DNA from 3 places in the uncultured Veillonella sp. genome. Region 2 is predicted to be linked to each of the others. Evidence: riboswitches for the same ligand, from Rfam matches in the RefSeq annotation. Region 2 holds a riboswitch; each other region holds the start of a gene.
What was found. A riboswitch is a leader RNA that binds a small molecule or an ion and turns the genes downstream of it on or off. The one in region 2 is predicted to bind cobalamin.
Positions count from the first base shown of each region.

Region 1: it holds a riboswitch for cobalamin, as region 2 does, so the genes downstream of both, RYO55_RS08065 (methylmalonyl-CoA mutase family protein) here and nikB (nickel ABC transporter permease) in region 2, are expected to answer to the same signal.
Region 3: it holds a riboswitch for cobalamin, as region 2 does, so the genes downstream of both, RYO55_RS04475 (methylmalonyl-CoA mutase family protein) here and nikB (nickel ABC transporter permease) in region 2, are expected to answer to the same signal.

Region 1 is NZ_CAUVFT010000030.1:11,435-14,725, forward strand. Features, by position in the region: gene RYO55_RS08065 (methylmalonyl-CoA mutase family protein) at 1-1,485, opposite strand, end outside; cobalamin riboswitch at 1,774-1,949, opposite strand; gene rarD (EamA family transporter RarD) at 2,152-3,048, shown strand; gene RYO55_RS08075 (DUF3829 domain-containing protein) at 3,149-3,291, opposite strand, start outside.
Region 2 is NZ_CAUVFT010000010.1:32,150-35,440, forward strand. Features, by position in the region: gene potE (putrescine-ornithine antiporter) at 1-1,076, shown strand, start outside; cobalamin riboswitch at 1,481-1,668, shown strand; gene nikB (nickel ABC transporter permease) at 1,813-2,751, shown strand; gene nikC (nickel transporter permease) at 2,751-3,291, shown strand, end outside.
Region 3 is NZ_CAUVFT010000011.1:31,412-34,702, forward strand. Features, by position in the region: gene rarD (EamA family transporter RarD) at 1-703, opposite strand, end outside; cobalamin riboswitch at 872-1,048, shown strand; gene RYO55_RS04475 (methylmalonyl-CoA mutase family protein) at 1,338-3,291, shown strand, end outside.

The DNA of each region.
Region 1 (3,291 bases), on a different contig from region 2:
TGTTTCTTGATTTTCAGGTTTTGGATCAAGCAATTCTTCCGTCATGTTCGCGTACATGTTGTTACCAACCGCTACATCCTTACGGAATGCAAGGTTTTTAAAGCGTTCATTAAGAATCGTTTTAACTTGCGCTTGAGGATAACCTTCCTTCAATGCAGCGATGATGCCACCCTTAGACTCAATAGTTTGGAATTCATCCCAAATCTTTTCGCAGAGTTCAGCAGCCAAGGTTTCTACATACCAAGAACCGCCTACAGGGTCAACTGGTTGACGCAATTCAAATTCAGTTTGCAACATAACTTGGATATTACGAGCAATACGACGAGAGAATTCATCGGATTTGCGGATTGGTTGGTCAAATGGAGATACTTCAAGGCTATTGAGACCACCTACAACGCCGGAGAATGCTTGTGTTGTGTTACGCAACAAGTTTACATATGGGTCGTATACGGTTTTTGTGAAAGCAGATGTTCTGCCGTGTACATGAACGGCACGGTCGCTTTCATCAGCACCAAAAGCCTCCATAATGCGAGCCCAAAGCACGCGCAACGCACGCAATTTAGCAATTTCCATAAAGAAATTTGCACCCATGGAGAATGTAAACATCATGCTCTTAGCGATGGTATGAATATCAATGTTGCGTTGTGCCAATTGACGCACGTAGCAAACAGCTGTTGCCAATGCATAGGCAACCTCTTGCACATCGTTAGCACCGCCATTAGCGTATACATCACCGGATACAAGCACAGTTTTAAGCTCAGGGGCTTGATCCTTAGCCCATACAACAGCATGTGCCATTTCATCAAAAGCAGTATCCAATGACATATGCAAAGCACCGTCTTTAACCCACACACCGATAGGATCTGCACCTACTAGACCTTTCAAATCGGATGTTTGCTTTTTAGAAGCTTTCACAGTAGCCGACAACATCCCCAGCAAAATCGCTGCGGATGCGCCAGTTTCGATGTATAAAGGATTTTCCTTAAGATTAAATCGTTCAATTAATTGGCTGCAATCATCCATTGTGGACAAGGATGTCCCGCCTACACCAACAGATGCGCCTACTTGCACGTCTTGATCGTGACGTGTTGCTTCATCAAGACGAATGTTGTGAATAGTTCCGCCTTTCACAACTTCGTATAAACTTGCATGATTGGCATCCTTCGGTAAGGATTCATCAACATATTGAGATACGCCCCAAGAATCTTTGATATAGCCGCTTGCTTTTGTGCCACGTAGGAACTCGCCTGCGCCAGGGTAAACGCCCTTAGGAATCTTGTCCTGATGCAATGCAGGTGTATAAATCGGTTGAAGCGTAATACCTTCATAAGTTTTGGTGAACATTTTTTTATGGAAATCGCCACCCTTTAACGCCTTTTCAACCTCAGCCTGCCATCGTTCATACGTAGGTTTCTCAAATTCATCAAAGGATACAGGCGCCAGTAAATCGCGTTCAGCGTCCTTTGAAGTCTTTTTGTCAGACATATATGTGCCTCCTTTTCAACTTGAAACCATACAGGGGAACAGCGCACCGTACCAGTAAGTTGCTTTGTACATGAGTTACATAGGCACACACTATTCATCAATCTGATGCTTCTCCAATTATACTAAGCCTATGCCATATATGAAACAGACTCTCTAGCGTGGCAAATAAAAAACGTGCCACCCGAGAGTGACACGTAAGGTTACATATTGAAAGGTACACTAAAAACACTGTAGCCAAAGACTGTAGCAAGCATACCTCAATCCCCTTCCTATCGCTCGTAGGTACATAACGGTGATTATCAAATAGGCAGTTCTCCTGGCTTGGAGTCAACGCCTCGCTTTCGCCTTCCCAGATTACTCCAGTGACATTTTGAAAGCAGGCTCATCCTTACAGTGGCGGGACCGCATCGGCTTGTACCGATTTCTCTATTAAGTCTTGCGACACCTATTCTCTGTATTCGTTGTTCTAAGTCCACTATAGTGTAAAAATATACACAAAGTCAATGAACATAACAGTTAATCATAAGTAGTAAATTTTAGGTTATAACTAATGCATATATAAAATGATGAAAATGCATAGATGTAATTTTTGAGAATTAACTAAGTTATTTGAAGTTGCTACGCTACCATCATGATATAATATGTCTACTAGTAGGAGGTCGCATCATGAATGATATAAATAAAAAAGGTCTCAGCACCACATTGCTGTGCTGTTTAATTTGGGGTTTACTGCCCCTCTATTGGGCACTTTTAAACCAAGTATCATCCTTTTCCGTACTATCGCACCGCATCATCTGGTCCGGATTTTGGATGTTCTTCCTCGTCATCGCCACAGGGCGCCAACAACTGCGTATGGACATACAACTTTTACGCACCCACCTTACGCAATTAGGTCTACTATTACTGGCTGCTATACTTATCAGCATCAACTGGTTCACCTACATTTGGGCCGTTACGAACCAACACGTACTCGACACGAGCCTTGGCTATTACATCAATCCATTGCTCAATGTATTGCTGGGTATCCTAATCTATAAAGAAAGATTACTATGGCCACAAAAACTGAGTATTGCCATTGCATTCTTAGGTGTGGCCATCATGACTGTTCAAATGGGAACTCTACCCATCGTCTCTATCATCCTAGCCGTTTCCTTTAGTCTCTACGGAGCCGTTAAGAAACGACTCACCATCCATCCATTTTCGAGCATCGCCTTCGAGGCATGGCTCGTCACACCGATGGCATTGTGGTATTTAGCGGTTATGGACACCACCTCGTGGGCCTTTATCGAAAACCTAACACCGACCGGTCTCCTCCTCATCGGCGCCGGCCTTACCACATCGATTCCGCTCATCCTCTTTTCATACGGTGCCCACCTATTGCCACTGAACATACTCGGCTTTTTACAATACCTATCCCCTACCATGGGCTTCTTCTTGGCCATCTTCTACTTTGGTGAAAGCTTTGGTACAGCCCAACTCATAGCCTTCGGCTGTATCTGGGTGGCACTCGTATTGTTCACCCTATCCAATCAAATGACGACACGTATTAAGATAAAAAAATAGAATACATTACCAAAAAGCTGTATCAAATGGAATTCTCATTTAATACAGCTTTTTATGTGTTCGTTTTACACGTGTCTAACGTAAATAAACTCAGATCTTATTAATCTAACTCATTCATATTTGTCGTATTCATATTAGAAATATAATGGTTATAAGCCTCAACCATACGAGTATAGTCCTTATCTTGTTTTGAACCCATATAAGTGCGAATAGCACCGATTGTAGAGTTTACAGAGGTCTTAA
Region 2 (3,291 bases):
TGGCGAGCTATGCTTACAGCATATCTCTCATCATTGCTAATATCGCCATCGCGGTATCTGCCGTAGGTTATGGCGCAGCTTTCTTTGGTGTTGACCTCAATGCGACACAAACAAGTCAAGTAACAATTGTGCTCTTGTGGTTTGCAGCGATTTTAAACTTTAGAGGTAATCGCTTTACAGGTCGACTCAGCAACATGACTATTTGGGGTTCTATTATTCCGGTTTTATTAATCGGTACAATTGGCTGGCATTGGTTCGATCCATCTATCTATTGGGCGGCATGGAACCCAAATGATCTTCCGCTTTATGATGCGGTAAAACAATCTATTTCCCTAACTTTATGGGGCTTCCTAGGGTTTGAGTCCGCAGCGGCTAATGCTGATGCTGTTGAGAATCCAAAGAAAAATGTACCTATCGCTACAGTGGCAGGTACATTAGCAGTGGCAGTGGTTTATATCTTGTCCACAAACGTTATGGCAGGTATTGTGCCGAACGTTGACTTATTAAATTCTAACGCACCATTCGGCTTGACATTCGTATACATGTTCAATGATACTATTGCGAACATCGTTATGGCTGCTATGGTTATTTCTTGCTTTGGTGCTTTACTTTGTTGGCAATTCACATTGTCCCGTGTATTCAAAAGCGCAGCAGAATATGGTTACTTCCCTAAAATATTTGCCCGTGTAAATAGCAAAGATGCTCCTGTTCGTGGCGTATTGATTTTACTCGCTGTTGAAACATTACTTACTTTGTTCACTGCAAGCGAATCCTTGCGTGAGCAATTTGAAATCTTAGTAAACTTAGCGGTTGTAACTAACGTAGTACCGTATGTATTGTGCATTTTGGCAGTACCTACAATGATGCGTATGGCTGGCGTAGCTGAAAGTCGTATTAAACGCTCTAATTACTTGTTCGGTATAGGCGTTCTTTATTGTCTATATGCAATCTACGCATGTGGTTTTGATGCTATGGTAGGTAGTGCGGTGGCAGTAAGCATAGGTTTGGTGATTTATGTTTTGCGTAAAGCGTGGGATACACGCAGAGCACACCGCTTACAACAAAGTATTGATTAACTGAATATATCTCGTCTTATTAGAGGCTATTACTTGGTAATAGCCTCTTTTTTTATCATAATCATGCATTAGACTTATAATTAATGCGAGCCAGATATGAAAAAACATAAAGAGTATTATTATTAATCAAATTTTCGCTGTGTATAAAAAGATTTTATAATAAAGTTTTACATTGTTTTATTATTATTAAAATTAATATATATACCGTCATATACAGTAAATATAAATAAAAAATTATTTATATAAGTTAATTTATATAATTTTATGCAGGATTATGAATTTAATCACTAATTAATATTTTTTATCAGTATAAAAACTATATTGAAAATACGCGAAATACATATACCCATAAGGGGTATATGTATTGCAAATAGAGTATTAATATAGTATATTTATAATCGATAAAAATGAATGAACTAGTGAGTGTCGGTATTTACCGAGCGTAAAAGAGGAAAATGGGTGAAAAACCCATACTATGCAAATAGCTGTAATGAGGAGCAAGGTTTCATTATAGGGTCACTGGGAAACTGGGAAGGCCGAAATGTTGCGATGAATCAAAGTCAGAAAGCCTGCTCTAAAGGCATGGTATGCATATGCTGTGCTTAATTTAGGTTAGTCGGGCGACTAGCCTTTTTTCGTTCCCTAGCCTTTAAGCTTCAACGCTATATAAAAAAGCTAGTACCATTAGTTTGTCATTTGAATTGTTGTTAGTGTTTAGAGAGTTTAGGAGGCGCCTATGGGCAAACGCTTTGTCAAACAATTGGGGCAATTTATTGTTACCTTGTTTGGCATCACATTTTTGACATTTTGTCTCACCTATTTAGCACCAGGTGACCCAGTAACGATGTTACTTGAAACGGCAGATACTATCGTATCTCAGGAGCTTATCGATGAAACTCGAGCTCAGCTTGGGTTAGATAAACCATTTGTAGTACAGTATGCAAACTGGGTCGTCAATGTCGCACAAGGTGATTTGGGGATGAGTTATTCTGCTAAAAAACCAGTAGTAGATCGTATGTTGGAGGCTTTACCAGGTACATTAATGTTAGCGGGTACGGCTTTAGTATTTACGCTGCTCTATGCATTGCCTGCAGGTATTATAAGCGCCTTAAATCGTAACAAATGGGTTGATTATGTGTTGAGATTTCTATCTTTCGTAGGCGTATCTATGCCTACGTTTTGGTTAGGTCTTATACTGATTTACATCTTCGGTCTTAAATTAGGCCTTGTACCGATTGCATCCTCTCGCGTGACTGCGTCTGGTGTTATTTTGCCCGCTATTACTTTGGCAGTTGTTGTTGGGTCTAAATACATGCGTCAAGTGCGGCTCGTTATCCTTGAGGAAATGCAAAAGGATTATGTTATTGGCGCTCGTGCTCGCGGTGTTAGTGAGATAAAAATTTTATTCGGTCATATTTTACCTAATGCGGTGTTACCACTCATCACTATTCTTGGTGTTCTTATCGGTTGGTTACTAGGTGGTGTGGCAGTCGTAGAAATGGTATTCTCTTGGCCGGGACTTGGGAATATGGCAATTTATGCTATTACCATGCGCGATTATCCATTGATCGAAGGTTTTGTGTTGTGGGTTGCTTTAGCATATATGTGTATTAACGCATTGGTTGATGCATCATATATCTTATTAGACCCTAGATTGAAAAGGGAGAGAGCATAATGGCAGAATTTATTCAAAAACATAAATTGTTCTCTTTCTATAGTGGGTTGATGATTATCATTGTTCTCATCGCTATCTTTGCACCCTGGCTTGCACCGGGCGATGCTTTCACCTCAAATATAAGTCAGGCATTGCAAGCACCAAGCAGCCAACATTGGTTTGGTACAGATAAATTAGGACGTGATGTATTATCTCGTATCATTTACGGTACTCAATTATCCTTGTTCATGGGCGTATCCATCGTCGTTATCATGGTGAGTATTGGTACTATCATCGGTGCTATAGCAGGCTATTTCGGCGGCAAAGTCGAAATGGTTCTCATGCGCCTAGCTGATATTATGTTATCCTTTCCAGGTGTTGTTTTAGCCATCGCTATTGCTGGTATTTTGGGTGGTAGCATTGTGAATACGATTTTGGCCTTATCTGTAGTAGGTTGGGCAAAATATGCTCGTTTAGTACGTTCTATGACGTTAAAAGTACGTGGTGAAGAATATGTAACGGCTGCGGTTATGATGGGGGCGTCTACGGCAACTATCTTAA
Region 3 (3,291 bases), on a different contig from region 2:
CACCATAGGAGAATAGCACCAATGGAACAGATGTAGTTAGACCGCAGGCTATGAGCAGAATGGATGTATACCAGTCTGTACTGAAATAAGACCATACTGTATTATCGATCATGGTCGTATATAGTAAGGCTAGCGGTGTTAATAGCCAGGCCTCAAAGGCGATGCTCGTAAAGGGAGAGATGAGTAGTTTCTTTTTTACGGCCCCATAAAGACCGAAGGAAACGGCGAGGATCATCGATACCAACGGCAAGGATCCTACTTGATAGGTGAGTAAGGCGATGCCGATGGTAGCGATAAGGACACTCAGCTTTTTTGGTATAGATAGAACCTCTTTAAATAGGATGACACCTAATACTACATTGAAGAGTGGGTTGATGTAATAGCCAAGGCTCGTGTTCATAACTTGATTATTGGCGATGGCCCAAATGTAGGTGAACCAGTTTACGCTGATGATGACTGCCGCAACTAAAAGTAGGAATAGTTGTGAACGTTGTTCTTTTAGTAATTGAAAGTCCTTTTTAAATTGTTTAAAATGTAGGCCAAATACAACGATAGCCATGCAAATACCTGACCAGATAATGCGCTGTGCCAGTATATTATACGGTGAAACATGGTTTAATAATGCCCAATATAGAGGGAGTAAGCCCCAAATTATATAACAACTAAGGGCTGTGATTAACCCTTTTTTACTTGTATGGTCCATAATGCCTCCTCGTGATAGCACTTATTATATCATTAATTCTTAAATTCTTAACCCATGCGTTTTAGTTATTACATATGATTTTCAGTTATAACTTTGGTTTTGGTACTTATGATTAAATGTTATGTTCATTGACTTTGTGCATATTGTTACACTATATTGGACTTAGAACAACGAATATAGAGAATAGGTGTCGTAAGACTTAATAGAGAAATCGGTATAAGCCGATGCGGTCCCGCCACTGTAAGGATGAGCCTGCTTTCATATATGTCACTGGAGTAATCTGGGAAGGCGAAAGCGAGGTGATGATCCCGAGCCAGGAGAACTGCCTATTTGATAATCACCGTTATGTACCTACGAGCGATAGGAAGGGGATTGGGGTATGCTGTCTACAGTATTTTTTAGTGTACCTTTCAATAAGAAACCTTACGTGTCACTTTAGGTGGCACGTTTTTTATTGCCCTTAGAGTGGATGTTGAGTATATGCGTCAAGTTTTATAGACATTAAACCGATGGACACATTTTGAGGTTGATGTGGTCCAATAAGATAAAGCTCGAGTGATTCATATATCTAACAATTCGCAGGTACGGTGCGCTGTTTCTCGGTATGGTTTCGAGTTGAAAAGGAGGCACATATATGTCTGACAAAAAGACTTCAAAGGATGCTGAACGTGATTTATTAGCACCTGTATCCTTTGATGAGTTTAAGAAACCTACGTATGAACAATGGCAGGCCGAGGTTGAAAAAGCGTTAAAAGGTGGCGACTTCCATAAGAAGATGTTCACTAAAACCTATGAGGGAATTACGTTACAACCAATTTACACGCCTGCATTGCATGGAGAAAAAATTCCAAAGGGTGTATATCCTGGAGCAGGTGAGTTCCTACGTGGCACAAAGGCAAGTGGGTATATTAAAGACTCTTGGGGCGTATCCCAATATGTAGACGAATCCTTTCCTAAGGATGCTAACCATGCAAGTTTATACGAAATTGTAAAAGGTGGCACCATTCACAATATTCGCCTTGATGAAGCAACACGCCATGATCAAGATGTGCAAGTAGGCGCAGCTGTTGGTATCGGCGGTACATCTCTGTCTACTATGGATGATTGTAGCCAATTGATTGAACGTTTTAATTTAAAGGAAAATCCTTTATACATTGAAACAGGTGCTTCTGCAGCTATCTTGCTCGGTATGTTAGCCGCTACGGTGAAAGGCTCTAAAAAACAGACCTCTGACTTGAAAGGTCTCGTTGGCGCAGACCCTATTGGTGTTTGGGCTAAAGATGGTACATTGCATATGTCTTTAGATACAGCCTTTGATGAAATGGCACATACTGTTGTATGGGCTAAAGAACAAGCTCCAGAGCTTAAAACTGTACTTGTATCTGGCGATGTATACGCTAATGGTGGCGCTAATGATGTGCAAGAGGTTGCCTATGCATTGGCAACAGCAGTTTGCTATGTGCGTCAATTAGCACAACGGAACATCGATATTCATACTATTGCTAAAAGCATGATGTTTACATTCTCCTTGGGGGCAAACTTCTTCATGGAAATTGCTAAACTACGTGCATTGCGCGTGCTTTGGGCGCGCATTATGGAGGCCTTTGGTGCAGAAGAAGCTGACCGTGCCGTTCATGTACACGGCAGAACATCGGCTTTCACAAAGACCGTATACGATCCGTATGTAAATCTGTTGCGTAACACGACACAGGCATTCTCCGGCGTTGTAGGCGGTTTGAATAGCCTTGAAGTATCTCCATTTGACCAACCAATTCGCAAAGCTGACGACTTCTCTCGCCGTATTGCCCGTAACATCCAAGTTATGTTGCAAACTGAATTCGAGTTGCGTCAACCTGTGGACCCTGTAGGCGGTTCCTGGTATGTGGAAACATTGGCAGCCGAATTATGTGAAAAAATTTGGGCTGAGTTCCAAACTATTGAGGCTAAAGGTGGTATCGTAGCAGCTTTGAAAGAAGGCTATCCACAAGCTCAAGTTAAAGCTGTTCTTGACGAACGCTTCAAAAACCTTGCATTCCGCAGAGATGTGGCTGTAGGTAATAACATGTATGCGAACATGACTGAAGAATTGCTTGATCCAAAACCAGAAAATCAAGAAACATTGCGTCAAAAACGGGTTGCTCAAATCGAGGAGTACTTGGCAAGTGCGGAGCCAGATGCGGTTGTGAAAGCACAGGCTACCCTAGAAGCAGGTACTACAGAGCCAGGCGCTTTGATTGGTCTTATTGAACTCGGTGCATTACAAAAATTAACAATACGTCAAATCCGGAAGGCTTTAGATGCTGGTGATATTGCTTCCGAAACCATTGAATCCATTGCAGCTCATCGCTGGACTGAACAGTTTGAAGCACTTCGCATGCGCACTGAGAATTATAAACAACGTACGAAAGATAATGTGAAGGTATTCTTGGCCAATATGGGCCCAATCCCTCAACATAAACCTCGGGCGGACTTCTCCACAGGCTTCTTCGAAGTAGGTGCTTTTGAAGTTATCAAAAATGATGGTCATGAAACAACGGCTGATGCTGCGAAAGCTGCTCGTGAAAGTGGTGCTGATGTTGTCGTTATCT